Regions from separate parts of the Arthrobacter sp. Rue61a genome, predicted to be linked through region 2. Evidence: riboswitches for the same ligand, from Rfam matches in the RefSeq annotation. Region 2 holds a riboswitch; each other region holds the start of a gene.
What was found. A riboswitch is a leader RNA that binds a small molecule or an ion and turns the genes downstream of it on or off. The one in region 2 is predicted to bind thiamine pyrophosphate.

Region 1 (4,434 bases), 1.4 Mb from region 2:
ACGCGGTCCTGTACGCCGGTGAAGTCAACTGGGACGCAGTCAATCTTGAAGGCCAGCCACGCCGGATCGAGAACGCCCTGAAGTCCGGCGACTCCGTCCTGGTCCAGGTGACCAAAGACCCCGTGGGGCACAAGGGGGCCCGGCTCACCAGCCAGATCTCCTTGCCGGGCCGCTACTTGGTCTACGTACCCGGTGGTTCCATGACCGGCATCTCCCGCAAGCTTCCCGACGTCGAACGCAACCGCCTCAAGCGCATCCTGAAGGACCGCTTGCCGGAAAACGCCGGTGTCATTGTCCGCACAGCCGCTGAGGGGGCGTCGGAGGAAGAGCTGACGCACGACATCAACCGTCTGCGCGCCCAGTGGGAAGGCATCGAAGGACAGGCCTCGTCCACCAAGGTCCTGGCCCCTGAACTGCTTTACGGCGAACCCGACCTCACCATCAAGGTGGTCCGTGACGTCTTCAATGAGGACTTCTCCAAGCTGATCGTCTCCGGTGACGACGCCTGGGACACCATCGAGGCCTACGTCACGTACGTTGCCCCTGATCTGGTGGGCCGCCTTGAAAAGTGGACCAAGGACCAGGACATTTTCGCTGCCTGGCGCATCGACGAGCAGATCCACAAGGCGCTGGAGCGTAAGGTCTTCCTGCCGTCCGGTGGTTCGTTGGTCATCGACCGCACCGAGGCCATGACCGTGGTGGACGTCAACACCGGTAAGTTCACCGGCAGCGGCGGAAACCTCGAAGAAACGGTGACCAAGAACAACCTTGAAGCGGCTGAGGAAGTGGTTCGCCAGCTCCGTCTGCGCGACATCGGCGGCATTATCGTCATCGACTTCATCGACATGGTCCTGGAATCCAACCGCGATCTCGTCCTGCGACGCATGGTCGAGTGCCTTGGCCGCGACCGTACCAAGCACCAGGTGGCCGAAGTGACGTCGCTGGGCTTGGTCCAGATGACACGCAAGCGTATGGGTACCGGCCTCCTTGAGGTCTTCGGTGAGCAGTGCGAGCATTGCGCCGGCAGGGGCGTTGTCACCCACGACGAGCCCGTTGAACACCGCCGCGCCAACGTGGTTGCCGCCGAGCACCACCGCCCGCACGCCGAGGCACAGCAGCCTGCAGCGCGGACGGAACGCAAGCGCCGCCGCGGCAAGGGTGGGGGACAGGCCATCGCCGAAGCCCCCGCGCAGGTCCATACGACGACGTCCGCCCCGGCCGCACCTTCGGCTCCGGTCGAAGCACAGGATCCCGCCCGGCAAGCCAAGGCTGAGGCAACCCGGGCTGCCCTGGCGACGATTGCCGCTGCAGCGCACGCCGCCCACCTGCACGACGACGAAGTTCACCGCGCAGAGGAGCAGGCAAGGGCGGCGGGCCACGAGCCGGCCGCCAGCCCCGCATCCGGTACCGCCGCCAGCGGCGAGGCCGGAGCAACTGCCCGCGAAGCAGAAAAAAGGGAAGCAGCAGTCCAGGAAGCAAGGTCTACTCCGGTCCTGCGTTTCGGCGGCGAAGAAGTAGCACTGCCGTTCGTTGAGCACCACGAGGAACCGCAGGCCGCCAAGCCTGCCATGAGCCTGGACCTCCTGGCCGAGGCGTTCTCGCACCTCGGCGCTGCTCCGGCACCTACGGAAGAAGCCGCGCCGGTGGTCGTGCCGGAGCCTGCTGATGCCCCGAAGGCTGATGTGCCGGCCCGTGCCGAAAAAGCTCCCGAGGCTGTTCAGGCTTCGAGTAGTCGTCGTGGCCGCCGCAACCGGAGTGCCAGCCGGGCCCAAGGCGCGGCCAATGAAACCAGCGTCGAGCACCATGAGGTGACGGCCTCGGCCCCCCGAGGCTCGGCCCATGAGGCCAAGGTGCCCGCGGAACAAGCCGAGAAGGCATCAACCGACGAGCCCATCATCCTCGGAGTTGGAGTTCCTGCCTCCGAGCTCTAAATCCGGACAGCACCAGCTGAGAGGGCCCTGCACAATCTGCCAACGGCGGGCTGTGCAGGGCCTTTCTTGTCCGCGCAGGCCACGCATTCCATGCATCCGTGGTCACATCCCGGTCGCGACGTGGTCCGGTTCCCGCGCCACGTCGCTTCCCGGCTAGGCTTGGGGACTGACACGGGGTGCCGGGCGTTGGGCCAGGCTGAGATCCAGACCCGTTGAACCTGTCCGGTTAGCACCGGCGAAGGGATGTCCTCATGACTGCATCACCATATTCAGCTGTGTACCCACTCGACGCTCCCAACCCGGGCCGGGCAACCCCACGCGTACTGAGTATTGCCGGCTCGGACCCTTCCGGCGGCGCGGGAATTCAGGCGGACCTGAAGAGCATCGCAGCACTCGGCGGTTACGGAATGGCTGCCATCACGGCTCTCACCGCACAAAACACCATGGGGGTCATCGCCGTCCATGTTCCTCCCGCGCAGTTCCTCCGACAGCAACTGGACGCCATCAGCAGCGACATCACCATTGATGCCGTCAAGATCGGAATGCTCGGCGATGCGACCGTCATAGACGAGGTCCGCGGCTGGATCGAAGAGGTGCGTCCCGCCGTCGTGGTCCTGGACCCGGTGATGGTGGCCACCAGTGGCGACCGGCTCCTGCGCGAGTCAGCGGAGAAGGCTTTGCGTTCGCTGCTGCCTCTGGCCGACCTGATCACCCCGAACCTTCCGGAACTTGCCATGTTGCTGGGGGAGCCGGAGGCAACAGAATGGGAATCGGCGCTGGACCAAGGCAAACGGCTGGCAGCGGAGTACGGAAACACGGTCCTGGTCAAGGGTGGCCACCTGCCGGGTCCGGTATGTCCTGATGCACTGGTGAACACCAGTGGGATGCTGTCACGGGACGTGATCGAGATAACAGGTCCCCGGGTCGAAACGCGGAACAGCCACGGAACCGGGTGCTCCTTGTCGTCCGCCTTGGCTACAGTCCAGGCACGCACGGGTGACTGGGAAGTTTCACTGCAGGAAGCGAAGTCTTGGTTACTGGGGGCTTTGACAACCTCTGAGGCCCTCGAGGTGGGGCAGGGGAACGGGCCCGTGCATCACTTCCACCACCTCCAGCAGGCATCCAAGCCGGGCGCCTTCGCTGCGACCTTGTGGAAGGAAGCCGGTCCAGAGCTCGAATCCATTTACGGGCTTCCGTTCATTCAAGGACTTCAATCGGGCGAACTCCCGGAACGTGACTTCAACTACTACCTCGCCCAAGATGCGATCTACCTCAATGGGTACTCCAGGGTGTTGGCGCGTGCGGGGGCCCTGGCCCCCACGGAGGAAGAGCAGTTGTTCTGGGCCAAGGCATCACAGCAGTGCCTGGAAGTTGAATCGGAGCTGCACAGGAACTGGCTGAGCACCAGGGAGGCCTCCACGGCCACCGGCCCGGTCACCAAGTCCTATGTGGATCATCTACTGGCAACGTCGGCTTCCGGCAGCTACGCGGTGGTGCTCGCGGCGATCCTGCCCTGTTACTGGTTGTACGCGGAGGTGGGTCGGCAGCTTCATGCATCGTATGTAGACGCCGGAGCCCCCGCAGATCACGCCTATGCCGAGTGGCTGAAGACCTACGCCGACGAGGACTTCGCTGCCGCAACCCGGAAAGCGATCAATTTCACGGATGCTGCGGCCATTGCGGGTTCGGAGATGGAGCGGGCCGCCATGATGGACGCTTTCATCCAGTCCTGCCGTTATGAGACGGCGTTTTTTGATGCTCCGCGGTTGTTTGCGCAGCCTTCCATCGGCCGCGGCTAGCCCGCTACCACGGTGCATTTGCGGGCAACTGCGGAGACACGTCAGCGCGTCGCTGCCTGAATCGGGTTAATCTCGCCGAAAACCTGTAGGCTGTATGGGCACGGTGCCGGGAGAGTCCGTTACAACTCGTGACGCAAGTCACGAGGTAGCCTCCGGACCCGGCCTCATTTGCAGCTGAAGGTCAAACTAGCGTAATCTTGATCTTCGGTGCTTACGCCAACACTTGGGTTATGCCCCTTGGAATTGTTCATGGGATGACTCGCGGACTTCGATCAGAAGTCCACGGCGTTGAGGCACAGCGCGAACCAGGCCTGATTCCGGTTGAAGGTTCCGCACGCAAATTTTGTAATAAACGTCGAGAGAAGTGAGTACCCAAGTGGTGTACGCGATTGTCCGCGCAGGCGGCCGCCAAGAAAAAGTTTCCGTTGGAGACTACGTAACGCTGAACCGCGTCCCCGGTGGAGCCGGTAGCACGCTTGAGCTGCCCGCATTGCTCCTGGTTGACGGCGAGAAGGTCACCTCCGCAGCTGCGGAACTGGCCAACGTCAAGGTCACGGCTGAGATCCTCGAGGACCTCCGTGGTCCGAAGATCGTCATCCAGAAGTTCAAGAACAAGACCGGCTACCGGAAGCGTCAGGGTCACCGTCAGGAACTGACCAAGATCAAGATCACCAGCATCGCGTAACTTCCGTTACCCGCTGTTC
Region 2 (4,434 bases):
CCGCTTCTCCCCACCGGACAACGTGTACGGGTTGGCGTCCACAAGATGCGTCAGCCGCAACCGCTCCAACAGTTCATCCACGCGTTCCTCGCCATGGCCCAGATGCTTCGGACCGAACATGAGTTCATCCAGGACCTTGCCCGTGACGAACTGATGCTCAGGCTCTTGGAACACCGTCCCGATCCGAGAGATCAAACGGTCCGCTTTCCACTTCAACGGGTCGATTCCCGCACCCTCGGAAAGCTCGACGGCGGCACTCACCTTGCCGTCCACAGGTGCCAAAAGGCCGGCCAACGTGAGCGCGAACGTGGACTTGCCCGCACCGTTTGGGCCCGTAATGGTCAGTGCTTGTCCTGCCCGGACCTGTGCACTGATGCCCGTTTGCACCGGTATGGGCGGGATGGTTTTGAACCCTTTGCGCCGTGGCTTTTCACGGGAAACAGAAAGGTCCTGGGCTGCGAGGAGAAGCTGCGCGGTGTCGGGCTCATTGTGCCGCCCCCGGGTTGCCGGGACGTACCCGGGCACCCAGACGCCTGCCGACATGAGCATAGTGCGGGCCTCGGAAAGGACCTGGTCCGGAGGGCCGTCCAAGAGGACGCCGCCCGTGACCCGCCCGGCCCCTGCGGCCGTGCTGGACCCTGCGGCCGACCCCGGCTGCAGGACCACAATCCTGTCCACCAGGTCTTTCCAGACGGACACACGGTGTTCCACCACAACCAGCGTGGCGCCGGTCTTGTCCAGGCATCGCCCAACAGCATCACGGACCTCGAGCACCCCTGCAGGATCCAGGTTGGCCGTTGGTTCGTCCAGCAGGATCAGCCCGGGCCGCATTGCCAAAATTCCTGCAAGCGCAAGGCGCTGCTTCTGGCCGCCGGAGAGCGCCGCCGTCGGGTGATCCAACGCCAGGCCGCCACCCGCAACGGTACGCAACCCGACGTCGTCGAGCGCTTCATGGACGCGGGACCAAATCTCGTCACGGGGCACGGCAAGGTTCTCCGCGCCGAAAGCAACGTCGTCGCCAACCCTCGACAGAACCACCTGTGTCTCGGGGTCCTGTTGCATCAATCCGGCGCGTCCCCGCTGCTCGCGGGGCGCACCGCCGTCGATCAGCAGGGAGCCGGTCTCATCCGAGTCGTCTTCCTCATCCCCCAACACTCCGGCGAGGGCATGCAGGAGCGTGGACTTGCCGGCACCCGAAGGTCCCAGCAGCAGTACGCGCTCCCCCGGTTCGATCCGAAGGTCCAGGCCCTGAATAGCAGCTTGGGCCCGGCCGGCATGCCGCCAACCCCAGCCCTCGGCTGAGATGGCGGCAGGCCTCACCGTGCCGCTTTGCGTGGCGGACATCAGCTGAAGACGGGCTCCGAAGCGGCCTTGCGCGAGGCGAAGGAGCTCAGCACGCCGGTCTTGGCCAGGCCGCGCGTGGCCGCCCAGGAGAGTGCGCCCGCGATAATTGCGCCGGAAATTGTGGTGAAGGTGATGTAGGCCAGCTTGTCGACGGCCTCATAGGCGATGTTCCAACCCCATGGCAGGAAGGAGTCGTTCAGGCCGCAGAAGAGGCCCGCGCCGGCGCCCGCAAGGAGCGCGGTGGGCAGGTTGAACTTCTTGTACCTGAAGGCGGCGAAGATGAGCTCGGCGCCCAGGCCCTGCAAAACGCCGGATATCAGCACCGTGGTGCCGTACTGCGAGCCCATGATGAGCTCACCGGTGGCGGCGACGGCTTCGCAGAACAGCGCAGCACCGGGCTTGCGGATAATGAGCATTCCCAGGACCGCGGGAATCATCCAGCCACCGGCAATCAAGCCTGTGAGCGGCGGATACGTCGCGTTCATGGGGATGGATACCAGTGCCGCGCCCTGGGACCATGCCCAGAAGATCACGCCGCCGGCGATGGCGATAAGAGCCGCCACAACGATGTCTACAACGCGCCAGTTATAACTGGCCTTCTTCACGTTTACCGTGGTCATTTTCTGCCTCCTGAGGTTACAGGAGGGGAAAGTGCTCCCCGGATCCCGGGTCCGGCTCGCGCCGTCCGCATCCGGACACTCTGAGAAGCTCGACTCCCTTGCGCCGGTACTAACCGGATCAGGTTCGAGGGTCTGCGGCTGTCCGCACTCTCAGCGCCCTCGCGTCTCCTGCATCTCTGCAGAGTCCGACGGCGGCGCTCCCCTGTCGTTATCAAATCTGCCCTGATGGGCTGGTTCAGTTTACACCTGAGTCCGTGGCGGGCGCTGCGGTCCAGTCACAATCGCCTTCCCGTCCTTGAGGTGCCCGTTGCCACGCGCGTTGCGAGGCCCGCTCTACACCCCTCCCCCACGCCATTCCCTGCACACCAGGCCTAACAACGAGACGGAGGGCGTTGCGAGGCCCGCTCTACACCCCTCCCCCACGCCATTCCCTGCACACCAGGCCCCACAACAGGACCTGAGAGAATGAATCAGCAGACTTCACCGCGGCAAAGGGGCACATTTCATGACGGACATCTCCGGCTCGGGACTTACAGACACCAACGCCGTGGCGGAACCCCGCCTGGCAGCGAGCGTCATCCTGCTCCGCGACGCCTCGGACGGCCTCGAAGCCTTCGTCCAACACAGGGTGAGCACCATGGACTTTGCCGCCGGAATGGTGGTCTTCCCTGGCGGACGCGTCGATGCCGCCGATCAGAGCGGGTGGGACTACCCGGCGGAGCTGCTTCAACGCCACGCAGCCGACTGGAACCAGAGCTCCCTGAGCGCGGATCCGGGAGCAGCAGCGAAGAACGCCGGGACGGTACTCGCTGCCGCCATCCGCGAGGTTCAGGAGGAGGCCGGACTCACCATCGATGCCTCCGACCTCCGCCCGTGGGCCAACTGGATCACCCCCACGGACATGCCCAAACGCTTCGACACGTTCTTCTACGTTGCCAAGCCCTCTCCGGGAGCCACGCCCCAGCATCAAACTACGGAAGCCTGGCAATCACTGTGGATGCCGGTGGCGGACATTCTTGAAGCGGAAGCCGCAGGCACGTTGAAACTGATGCCGCCCACCTATTACCTGCTCAAAGAAATCGCCGGACTCGGAACCGTGGACGCTGTCTGGTCGGCCGAACACCCAGTCGTTCCAGTACTTGCGCCGGTTGGTTCATTGGCGGCGTTCCTCAAGGAACGGGAAAGCCGCCGCTAACGGTGTGGCCTTTAGAGCTAGGCTGGGGGCATGAACCTCTTCTTCAAGCTGATCGGTGCCGGAGTAAGCCTCGGAGCAGGATTCGTAGGCACCAAACTCGTCAATAAAGGGTGGGAAAAGGCCACTGGCAGCAAACCGCCCATGGGCAACGACGATATGGAAACCAGTCTGCGTTCGGCGCTGACATTCGCACTGATTTCGGCTTTTGTGAGCACGCTCATCCAGGTCCTGGCAAGCCGGGGCACGCAGCGCGCCATCGCGCGCTTCGCGAAGACCCACGACATCGTCTAGGCACCCGAACCACGACGCCGGGTCACCTGCAGGTGACCCGGCGTTCGTTGTGGCTGCTGCTAGCGGTCGCTCCCCGGTTCCTGACCGGCGGCCGCCCTTTGGACTACGGCTTCCAACTCATCCTTGGTGAGCTTTTCGCGGTGTCCGTGCTTGGTGCGGTACGCCGAGCGGCCCACCATGTGGGCAGAGACGGGCGCCGTGAGGAGCTGGAAAATCCAGGCCACCACCAAGACAGGCCACACCCACCAGGTGCGCATCTGGAGTCCGATTGCGGCAAGCATGAGAAACAACCCCAGGACCTGCGGTTTGGTGGCTGCGTGCATGCGGCTCATGAGGTCCGGGAAGCGGAGCAAGCCGATGGCCGCGCCCAGTGACATCAGGGCACCCACCACCAGGAATACGGCGGTGACAACATCAATCACAGCGTCAAGGCCGGTGGCATCAGGACTCATTGCTTTGCTCCCTGCGTTCGGCCACGAACCTTGCAACTGTCACAGAGCCGATGAAACCGATCACTGCGAGCGCTACCAGCAGCATCAGGTTGTTCAGATGCTTGTTCAACGCCATATCGATCGCCAGGGCAGCGCCCAGGATTGCCAGCAAAACGTCTGATGCCAGAACGCGATCCAGGAGGGACGGGCCGATGGCGATGCGGATAATTGCCCCAGCGGCGGCCAAGCTGAGGATCACGGCTGTAGCTATGAGAACCGCTTCTTTCATAGCGCTGCTCCTTCCATCCCGGGACGCTGTTCGGCTTTGAGGGCCTCGACTTCTTCGCGTGTACCCATGATCCGGATCAGTCCTGCTTCGATGTCTTGGGTTTCCTGACGAATCTTGTCGATGTCCGCCTCTTCGTAAATGTTGAGCGCGTGCAGATAAAGCGTGGACGTGGAGCGGTCCACCTCCACCACCAGGGATCCGGGGATCAGCGAGATAACGTGCCCGGTGGCCGTCACCATGAGGTCGGAATGGCTCCGCAAAGGA
Region 3 (4,434 bases), 950 kb from region 2:
CGCAAGCGGACGGCCCTGCTTGTCCCGGGCGTTTCCCGTCAGCGTGATGATGAGGTCAACGATGGACCAGATACCGAAGCCTCCGGCTGTGAGCAGCTTCGCGATTCCGGTACCGATCTTGCCCAGATAGAAGCGGTCCACACCGAAGCTACCCAGGAGCAGGGCCAGGATCCATGTGGTCATGAAGGACTTCGCCGGAGCTCCCACCGGGGTTCCGTAGGGGCCTGAATCCGGTCCGGGCTGGTAGCCCGGCTGTGCCCCACCCTGGAACTGGCCGCCGTAAGCGTAGGGTGCGGCAGGCACCTGCGGAACTCCTGACTTGGCGTCGTTTTGAGGCGCGGGTGGGTAACTGGGGTGACTCATTGAAAATCCTTCAGTGAAGTGGGTGCGAGGAGGAGGACATGCGCTATGCAGGGCAAGAGGGCAGTCAACTCACTTCAAGTCAGCCTAGTAGGAATGGAGCTCGAAGCAGGAACGGAATCCCCGGGAGCCGGATGGCCCACCAGGGATAGTCTTGATCCATGGGCATCTCCCCGGACGCTGCAGCCTCTGCCGGGCAACTCTCCGCGGAGTTGCTTGGAGCCATGGCATATGGCGAGCTATCCGCTTTCGGGCGCCTCTCCCTGGATTCGCGCTATGCCCCCACCCTCCATGACAGGTCTGTGTTCGCGAAGATCGCCGTGGGCGCCTACGGCAACTTTGCGCTCCTCAATGACCGGTTGTCGGAGATGGGCGTCGATCCGGAACAAGCCATGCTGCCGTTCCAGCGCTCCTTCGATCATTTCCATGAGCGCACCAAACCGGGGGACTGGTTCGAATCTGTCATGAAGGCGTACGTCATCGATACGGTGTCATCGGACTTCTACAGGGCCGTATCGATGTTCCTCGACCCAACAACGCGGCATTTCGTTGAACGCGTCGCTTCCCCTGACCAGGCCACGGAAGTCCTTCGCGTCCTGATCAGGCGGGCCTTGGCTGACGACCCGCGCCTGGCCTCGCGCCTTGCATTGTGGGGTCGCCGCTTGGTGGGGGAGGCTTTGACGCAGGCGCAGCGCGTCGGCATGGAACACCCCCTGCTGGGACCATTGCTGAAAGGCGGCGGGGATGCGCGTGCAGCGGTCAGGAGCTTAACGACGGAACTCGCCGATAAACACGGGCGCCGGATGACAGGCCTTGGCCTGACCGCGTAGCGGCTAAGACCGCTTGAATTCGGCGGGAAACTACACGGTGTCCAGTGCTTGCAGCAGCGACTTGGCTGCCGCCGTCGGGTCCGTTGCCTCGGTGATGGCACGGACCACGACGATCCGGCTGGCTCCCGCTTCCACTACCTGTTCGACGTTGCTGAGGTCGATGCCACCAATGGCGAACCAAGGAAGTGTCACAGCATTGCCCGAACGCTTTTCCGCTTCTGCGGCATATGTGACCAAGTCCAGCCCCACCGCCGAGCGGCCGGGTTTGGTAGGCGTTGCCCAGACCGGACCCACGCAGAAATAGTCCAGTCCCAGGGGGCCCTGGGAGGTGGCGACTGCCGCATCGATTTGTTCCTGTGTGTGGGTGGAAAGACCGATGCCGGTCACGTTCGGCAAGAGGGTTCGCGCTGCCGTCAGGGGCAGGTCCTTTTGACCGATGTGGAATACAGGAGCCCCGGAAATACTGGCAACATCGGCCCGGTCGTTGACAGCCCAAAGCCGTCCGTGCCGTTGTGCGACGCTCCGCAAAACGGCCAGCAATTCAAGCTCCTCGGCAGCTTCCAGAGTCTTGTCGCGGAGCTGGATGATGTCAACGCCTCCAGCGAATGCGGCGTCCACAAAGTCTTCGAAATCGCCCTGCCGTTGACGGGCATCAGTGCACAGATAGAGGCGGGCGGAGGCGAGGGCGTCAGGCTGGGTCATGGAAACCAGAGTAGTTCCTCTAAACTGGGCACGTACTGCGGGAGCCGCGACATTCGTCATATGACTGTCCGGCTGAGAGGGCTTCAGCGCCGACCGCTTGACCTGATCCGGCTAGTACCGGCGTAGGGAAGGAAACGAATGGCAGGTCCCCGCCATACCCCCATCCAGACAGACGTGGCCGTCATTGGCGGCGGCATCATAGGCCTTGGCATCGCTCATGAAGCCCGGCGACTTGGCCGTTCAGTGGCGCTGATCGATCCCGTCCCGGCCTCGGGTGCAACGTTCGCCGCCGCCGGAATGCTTGCACCCGTCAGCGAACTGCATTATCAGGAGGGAGACCTCCTGGAATTGATGGTCGAATCTTCGCGGCTGTGGCCTTCCTTCGTGGACGGACTGCACGTGGGTGGAGAGGGCAGCGGATACCGCACGACGCCGACCCTCGCCGTGGGTGCCGACGCAGCCGACCGCAGGGCGCTCGCAGACCTGAGGTCCGTACAGCTCGCAGCTGGATTGGGAGTTGAACCTCTGGCCCTGCGGGACGCGAGGCAACGCGAGCCGCTCCTCAGCCCACAGATTTCCTGCGCTTTCGATATTCCCGCCGACCACCAAGTGGATCCGCGAAAGCTCGCCGCATGCCTCCTGGCTGGATTAGCAAACCATTCACCTGACGACGGTTCCTGGGTGTCCGGGGCCGATGACGGATTCGCCGTTCCTTCCCCGGCACGCGGTGTGCTGAGGGATGACGGGCGGGTCACCGGAGTGGAACTCGAATCCGGAGTCGTGGTCCGCGCCGCGGAGACTGTGGTGGCCAACGGGCTGGGGGCATCCCAACTGTCGGGGCTCCCTGAGGGACTGAACCTTCCGGTGAGGCCGGTCTATGGCGACATCCTCCGGCTTCGCGTCCCCGACAACCTCCGGCCCTTGGTCACGTCCACTGTTCGGGGGATGGTTCGAGGCGTTCCCGTCTACATAGTTCCCCGCGATGACGGAACCGTGGTGATTGGGGCGACGCAACGCGAAGACGGATTGTCAGCGTCTTCCAACGCGGTCTCTGCCGGCGGCGTCTACCAGCTGCTGAGGGATGCCCAAGCCCTGGTCCCCGCAGTTGCGGAATTGGAACTCCTTGAAGCAACCGCCCGCGCCCGCCCTGGAACCCCGGACAACGCCCCCCTGCTCGGACGGGTCAGCGGTCCCCACGGTGACACTGACGGCTTGGTGATCGCCACAGGTTTCTTCCGCCACGGTGTGCTCCTGACTCCCGTGGCCGCCAGAATCGTGGGCGAACTCATCAGCGGCACAACGGACCCTCGATGGACTCCGTTCCTGCCTGATCGCTTCGCGGGCAACGCTTCAGTTCCCCAAGTTCTTACACCAGCAGCACACGCTCCCACCAAGGAAACAGCATGAACATCAAACTCAACGGAACCGATCACGCAGTCTCCGATGACGCATCCGTCAGCACCCTGGTCACAGCGATCACCGGCCGCGCCTTGGACCCTCGCGGACAAGCGGCCGACGGCGGCAAGCTGGGAGTCGCGGTCGCACGTAACTCCGAGGTGGTGCCCCGCAGCCAATGGGCCGTGACGGCGCTGGCCGACGGAGACGAACTCGAACTCGTAACAGCAGTCCAAGGAGGCTGAACCATGACAACAGCAAACATTGACGTTCGCACCACTGACGTTCATTCCACTGACGCGCTGGTGATCGACGGTGTCGAATTCGGTTCCCGGCTCATCATGGGTACCGGAGGCGCGCCGAGCCTCGATGGCCTGGGATCAGCGCTCCTGGCGTCGGGGACCGAGCTCACCACCGTGGCCATGCGCCGCTATTCCCCAGCCGAAACGGGATCGCTGTTCCAGCTCCTGGTGAACCACAACATCCGGGTCCTTCCCAACACTGCGGGCTGCTTTACTGCCAAGGACGCCGTGATGACTGCTGAACTGGCACGGGAAGCCCTGGAGACCGATTGGGTGAAGCTGGAAGTCATCGCCGACGAACACACGCTCCTGCCCGACGCCGTGGAACTGGTGGATGCAACGGAACAACTGGTGAACCGTGGCTTCAAGGTTTTCGCCTACACAAATGACGATCCCGTGCTCGCGCTCAGGCTCGAAAACCTGGGTGCCACCGCTGTCATGCCCCTGGGATCACCCATTGGAACAGGCCTCGGCATCCTGAACCCGCACAACATTGAACTCATCGTGTCCCGGGCCTCCGTACCCGTGGTCCTCGACGCGGGAATCGGAACCGCCTCCGATGCCGCGTTGGCCATGGAGTTGGGCTGCGACGCCGTCCTGCTGGCCACTGCTGTAACCCGGGCTCAGAACCCGGTACAGATGGGGGAAGCCTTCAAACACGCTGTGATCGCCGGTAGGCTGGCCAAGCAGGCAGGGCGGATTCCTCGGCGGGAGCATGCGCTCGCATCCTCGGCGATGGAGGGCCGGGCAGAGTTCCTCTGACCTGGGTTCTCCGAAATAGAAGGGGCAGTCATGGCAGCCAAGGATGAGCAACTGGCTGAGGCAGCCATCAATGCTGCCCTCGG
Region 4 (4,434 bases), 1.3 Mb from region 2:
AGGCTCCGGCTCCAAGCACCGCCATGGGATGCCCCGCTCCATATCGTGCCGGGCGTTCCCACACTCGTCCTCACGGGAGGTTGGGAGCCCTTGTATGAGGAAATCGCCGGCTATCTGCAGGAAACCGGTGCCCTCCGCCGCGTAGCAGCGGGAGGACACCGGCCCCAGGATTCCGTTGACGGAGATCAGGCTATCCGCTCGTTCATCGCGGATGTCGGCCGGGCTATGTCAGTTCAAGCTTCCTGAGCGGCTGACGCCCTGGTTTGCCGGGACCTGAAGCTCCGGCAGGTACACCTTTCCACCTGAAGCCAGGAACTCCTCGCTCTTTTCCCGCATGCCGCTGTACATTCCAGCGATGGCCGCCTGCGATTCTGCCGAACCATACTCGTCACGGATGTCCTGGCTGATGCGCATCGAACAGAACTTGGGTCCGCACATGGAGCAGAAATGGGCGGTCTTCGCCGGTTCGGCGGGCAACGTCTCATCATGGAAGGCCTCGGCAGTCACGGGATCGAGGGACAACGCGAACTGGTCGCGCCACCGGAATTCAAACCGCGCCTTGGAAAGTGCATCATCACGTTCATGAGCCCCCGGATGTCCCTTGGCGAGGTCCGCAGCGTGCGCCGCGATCTTGTAGGTGATGACGCCCGTTTTGACGTCGTCCTTGTTGGGAAGCCCCAGATGCTCCTTCGGGGTCACATAACAGAGCATGGCCGTGCCGTAGCGTGCAATTTCCGTGGCGCCGATGGCCGAGGTGATGTGGTCATAGCCGGGGGCGATATCGGTAACCAGCGGACCCAACGTGTAGAACGGCGCACCCTTGCACAGTTCCTGCTGGCGCTCCACATTTTCACGCACCAGATGGAAGGGAATGTGCCCCGGGCCTTCCACCATGACCTGCACGTCGAACTCCCACGCCCGTTGTGTCAGCTCAGCGAGCGTATCCAGCTCGGCGAACTGCGCGGCGTCGTTCGCGTCGGCGATGGAACCGGGGCGGAGCCCGTCACCCAGGGAAAACGCGACATCGTATTTGGCGAAGATTTCGCACAACTCGTCAAAATGCGTGTACAGGAAGTTCTCCTGGTGGTGCGCCAAGCACCAGCCGGCCATGATCGAACCGCCGCGGGACACGATGCCCGTGACCCGGTTGGCGGTCAACGGCACGTACCTCAGCAGAACGCCCGCGTGGATGGTCATGTAGTCCACGCCCTGCTCGCATTGCTCGATCACGGTATCGCGGAAGATTTCCCACGTCAGCTTGTTGGCCTCGCCGTTCACTTTTTCCAGCGCCTGGTAGATAGGGACTGTTCCGATCGGAACGGGGGAGTTGCGGATGATCCATTCGCGCGTCGTGTGGATGTCATCTCCCGTAGAGAGGTCCATCACTGTGTCAGCGCCCCACTGGGCTGCCCACTGCAGCTTGTCCACCTCCTCGGCGATGGAGCTGGTGACTGCAGAGTTTCCGATGTTGGCGTTGATCTTCACCAAGAAAGCCTTGCCAATGATCATCGGCTCGGATTCGGGGTGGTTGATGTTGTTCGGGATAATCGCTCTTCCCGCGGCAACTTCGCTGCGGACAAGGTCAACATCGCAGTTTTCCCGCAACGCGACGAACTGCATTTCAGGAGTCACAACTCCCTGCTTCGCGTAGTGCATCTGCGTGACGGCCCTACCCTCGACGGCGCGGCGCGGCACAGGTTGCGCGCCCTTCCACTCCGCTGACGCTGCTCCACGCCGAACCGCGGACTTGCCGTCGTCGAGTAGGTTTCGTTCCCGACCAGAATAGGCCTCCGTGTCTCCGCGGGCTTCGATCCACGGTGCACGGAACGGCTCCAACCCCACCACCGGATCGCTGCCCGGGCCTGCTGTTCGGTACACCTGCAAAGGGGGATTGGCTTGCCCGTTGGGGGAGGGCTCCAAAGCGATCTCCGTGACGGGGACACGTATGCCGTTGTCGCGGTCTTCCAGCCACGCCAACGTGTGGGACTTCAACGATTGCGTGACGGGCTCAGGAGCGTTTTCGCTTGCGTTGATCTGGTTTTGGCCTGCGTTGATCTGATTTTGAACAGGGCTGTGCTGTGTTTCTGCGGTGCTCAAGGGAATACTCACTTCCTTCGCCGGCATTACCCGGACAGGTTCAACGGTCGCAGACTGCATCAGTCCGATCTCAGCCCCTGCAAGGGCTCCCGTGTGGTCGTAGACGAAGCTACCACAGCTCCCGGCGGGCTCCCAGTCACATGAGTACAGCAGGCTCTGGCGAGCCACCGCAGCTACGCTTTTGCCATGGCCAACATCATCGAATTCAGTGGACCCGTGCTCGTCTCGGCGGACGAAGAGCGCCGCGGGCTGTGGTCCATCGACGGCAAACTGACGTTTGAACGTCCCCTTGCCTCGCCGGACAAGGTATTGGATGGCTGGGTCCTGCCGGGTTTTGTTGACGCACACTGCCATATCGGACTCGGCGTTGGAGGAGCGGTTGACGAGCAGGCCACGCTTGCCCAGGCACAAGCAGACCTCGTCGCCGGGACGCTGCTGATCCGCGATTGCGGATCGCCCTCAGACACCCGCTGGGTACAGCAGCGATCGGACTTGCCCCGGTTGATCCGGTCAGGCCGGCATATCGCGCGGAGCCGACGTTACCTCCGCGGGTTGGGCCACGAGATTGAGCCCGGCGACCTCGTGGAGACCGTCCGAAAGGAAGCCCGCGACGGCGACGGCTGGGTAAAGCTGGTGGGTGACTGGATCGATCGCGGCGTTGGCGATCTCGCTGCCTCTTTCCCGGCGAGGATCGTGAGGGACGCCATTTCGGCCGCGCATGATGAAGGTGCCAGGGTCACGGCTCACTGTTTCGCCGAGGACACCATCGACGACATGCTTGATGCCAATATCGACTGCATAGAGCACGCCACCGGTCTCCTGCCGCGACACCTTCCCCGCTTGGTGGAACAGTCAGTGCCGATCGTTCCCACCTTGGTCAACATCGCTACTTTCCCGGATATAGCAGCCCAGGCCGGGCAGAAGTTTCCGGAGTACGCGGACCATATGACCCGTCTCTGGGAGGGGAGGCGTGAGCGTGTGCTTGAGGCCTTCGAGGCGGGTGTTTCCATCTATGCAGGCACCGACGCCGGCAGCGTGATCAAGCACGGCAGGATTGCCGACGAAATGAAGGAACTGCACGACGCCGGCCTGCCGCCGGCGGCGGTCCTGGACGCCGCCGCGTGGAGTGCCCGTCCATGGCTGGGAGCCGACGGCATCAGCGACGGGGCGAGTGCCGACGTCGTGCTGTGCAGTACCGATCCACGGCGCCACCTGGAGACAGTGCTCGAACTAAAGCACATCGTCCTGCGAGGCGAGTTCGTACGTTAGGAATAAATTGAAGCTTCAAGTAATTTAGTAAGGTAAGCAGGGTACCGAAAGGCGGCATCCTCAAAACCGGGAGCTTCACATGACCACCACCTCCAGCCAGGATCTTCTTCCCGCCGAACTCACCATGGGCACCGTCATGCTCAAGGTCGGCGACATGAAGGTCATGAGTGACTATTACCAGCGCGCCCTGGGGCTGGACGTCGTGGCCGAGCAGGATGGCGGGCTCTATTTGGGACGCGTAGGTAAGCCCGTTGTCCATCTTGCGCCGGCGGTTGGCTTGCAGATACCGGGGCGGGGGGAGGCTGGCCTGTTCCACACAGCCATCCTGTTCCAGGATCAGCCCTCACTGGCCGCAACCATCGCCACGGCCGCTGAATATGAGCCCCGGGCGTTCGCGGGCAGCGCCGACCACCTGGTCAGCGAAGCGTTCTACTTCACTGACCCCGAAGGCAATGGAATCGAGCTTTACTACGACAAGCCGCGTGAACTCTGGCAGTGGGATGGCAAGAATGTAGTGATGGACAATGTGGCCTTGCCGCCGCAGCGCTTCCTCCAGCAGCACCTGAGCGAAGCTGCCGTAACGGGGCAGCGGGAGGCCGCTGCCGGCGTTGGACACGTGCACCTGCAGGTGGGCGACGTGGAGACTGCGCAGAAGTTCTACGTTGAGACCCTTGGCTTCGAGCGGACTGCAGGCTGGCATGGTCAGGCGCTGTTCGTTTCCGCCGGCGGCTACCACCATCACATGGCGATGAACGTTTGGAACAGTCGCGGAGCCGGACCCCGGAAGGACACGCTCGGCCTGGGTGAAGTCTTGATCGAAGTCCCCGGCAGTGAAGACGTAGCAGCGCTGGCGGATCGCCTGAAAGTTGCGGGTGTGCAGAATCATCACACCGGAGCTGAGCTTCAGTTTGAGGATCCTTGGCGGAACAAGCTGCGGGTCGCCGCCAAATAAGCCACGGCCACCTGTTAAGCCGCGGCCACCTGCTAAGCCGTGGCCACCCGCGCCTGATCCGCTGGCCCCCTCCCGCTGCATTAGGCTGGGCAGTGACGGCACGGAGCCGATATGGA

Region 1: it holds a riboswitch for thiamine pyrophosphate, as region 2 does, so the genes downstream of both, thiD (bifunctional hydroxymethylpyrimidine kinase/phosphomethylpyrimidine kinase) here and ARUE_RS19055 (ECF transporter S component) in region 2, are expected to answer to the same signal.
Region 3: it holds a riboswitch for thiamine pyrophosphate, as region 2 does, so the genes downstream of both, thiO (glycine oxidase ThiO) here and ARUE_RS19055 (ECF transporter S component) in region 2, are expected to answer to the same signal.
Region 4: it holds a riboswitch for thiamine pyrophosphate, as region 2 does, so the genes downstream of both, thiC (phosphomethylpyrimidine synthase ThiC) here and ARUE_RS19055 (ECF transporter S component) in region 2, are expected to answer to the same signal.

Annotation. Positions count from the first base shown of each region.
Region 1 covers NC_018531.1:2,780,841-2,785,274, reverse strand. Annotated here, with positions in the region: gene ARUE_RS12635 (Rne/Rng family ribonuclease) at 1-1,931, shown strand, start outside; TPP riboswitch at 2,094-2,192, shown strand; gene thiD (bifunctional hydroxymethylpyrimidine kinase/phosphomethylpyrimidine kinase) at 2,183-3,730, shown strand; gene rplU (50S ribosomal protein L21) at 4,107-4,415, shown strand.
Region 2 covers NC_018531.1:4,175,994-4,180,427, forward strand. Annotated here, with positions in the region: gene ARUE_RS19050 (ABC transporter ATP-binding protein) at 1-1,344, opposite strand, end outside; gene ARUE_RS19055 (ECF transporter S component) at 1,344-1,964, opposite strand; TPP riboswitch at 2,042-2,178, opposite strand; gene ARUE_RS19060 (NUDIX hydrolase) at 2,470-3,159, shown strand; gene ARUE_RS19065 (DUF4235 domain-containing protein) at 3,190-3,450, shown strand; gene mnhG (monovalent cation/H(+) antiporter subunit G) at 3,510-3,902, opposite strand; gene ARUE_RS19075 (MrpF/PhaF family protein) at 3,892-4,170, opposite strand; gene ARUE_RS19080 (Na+/H+ antiporter subunit E) at 4,167-4,434, opposite strand, start outside.
Region 3 covers NC_018531.1:3,221,329-3,225,762, reverse strand. Annotated here, with positions in the region: gene ARUE_RS14615 (TM2 domain-containing protein) at 1-363, opposite strand, end outside; gene ARUE_RS14610 (ferritin-like fold-containing protein) at 522-1,190, shown strand; gene thiE (thiamine phosphate synthase) at 1,221-1,892, opposite strand; TPP riboswitch at 1,920-2,038, shown strand; gene thiO (glycine oxidase ThiO) at 2,031-3,299, shown strand; gene thiS (sulfur carrier protein ThiS) at 3,296-3,532, shown strand; gene ARUE_RS14590 (thiazole synthase) at 3,536-4,351, shown strand; gene ARUE_RS14585 (4a-hydroxytetrahydrobiopterin dehydratase) at 4,382-4,434, shown strand, end outside.
Region 4 covers NC_018531.1:2,867,348-2,871,781, reverse strand. Annotated here, with positions in the region: gene ARUE_RS13075 (alpha/beta fold hydrolase) at 1-246, shown strand, start outside; gene thiC (phosphomethylpyrimidine synthase ThiC) at 229-2,097, opposite strand; TPP riboswitch at 2,093-2,200, opposite strand; gene ARUE_RS13065 (amidohydrolase family protein) at 2,284-3,366, shown strand; gene ARUE_RS13060 (VOC family protein) at 3,446-4,318, shown strand.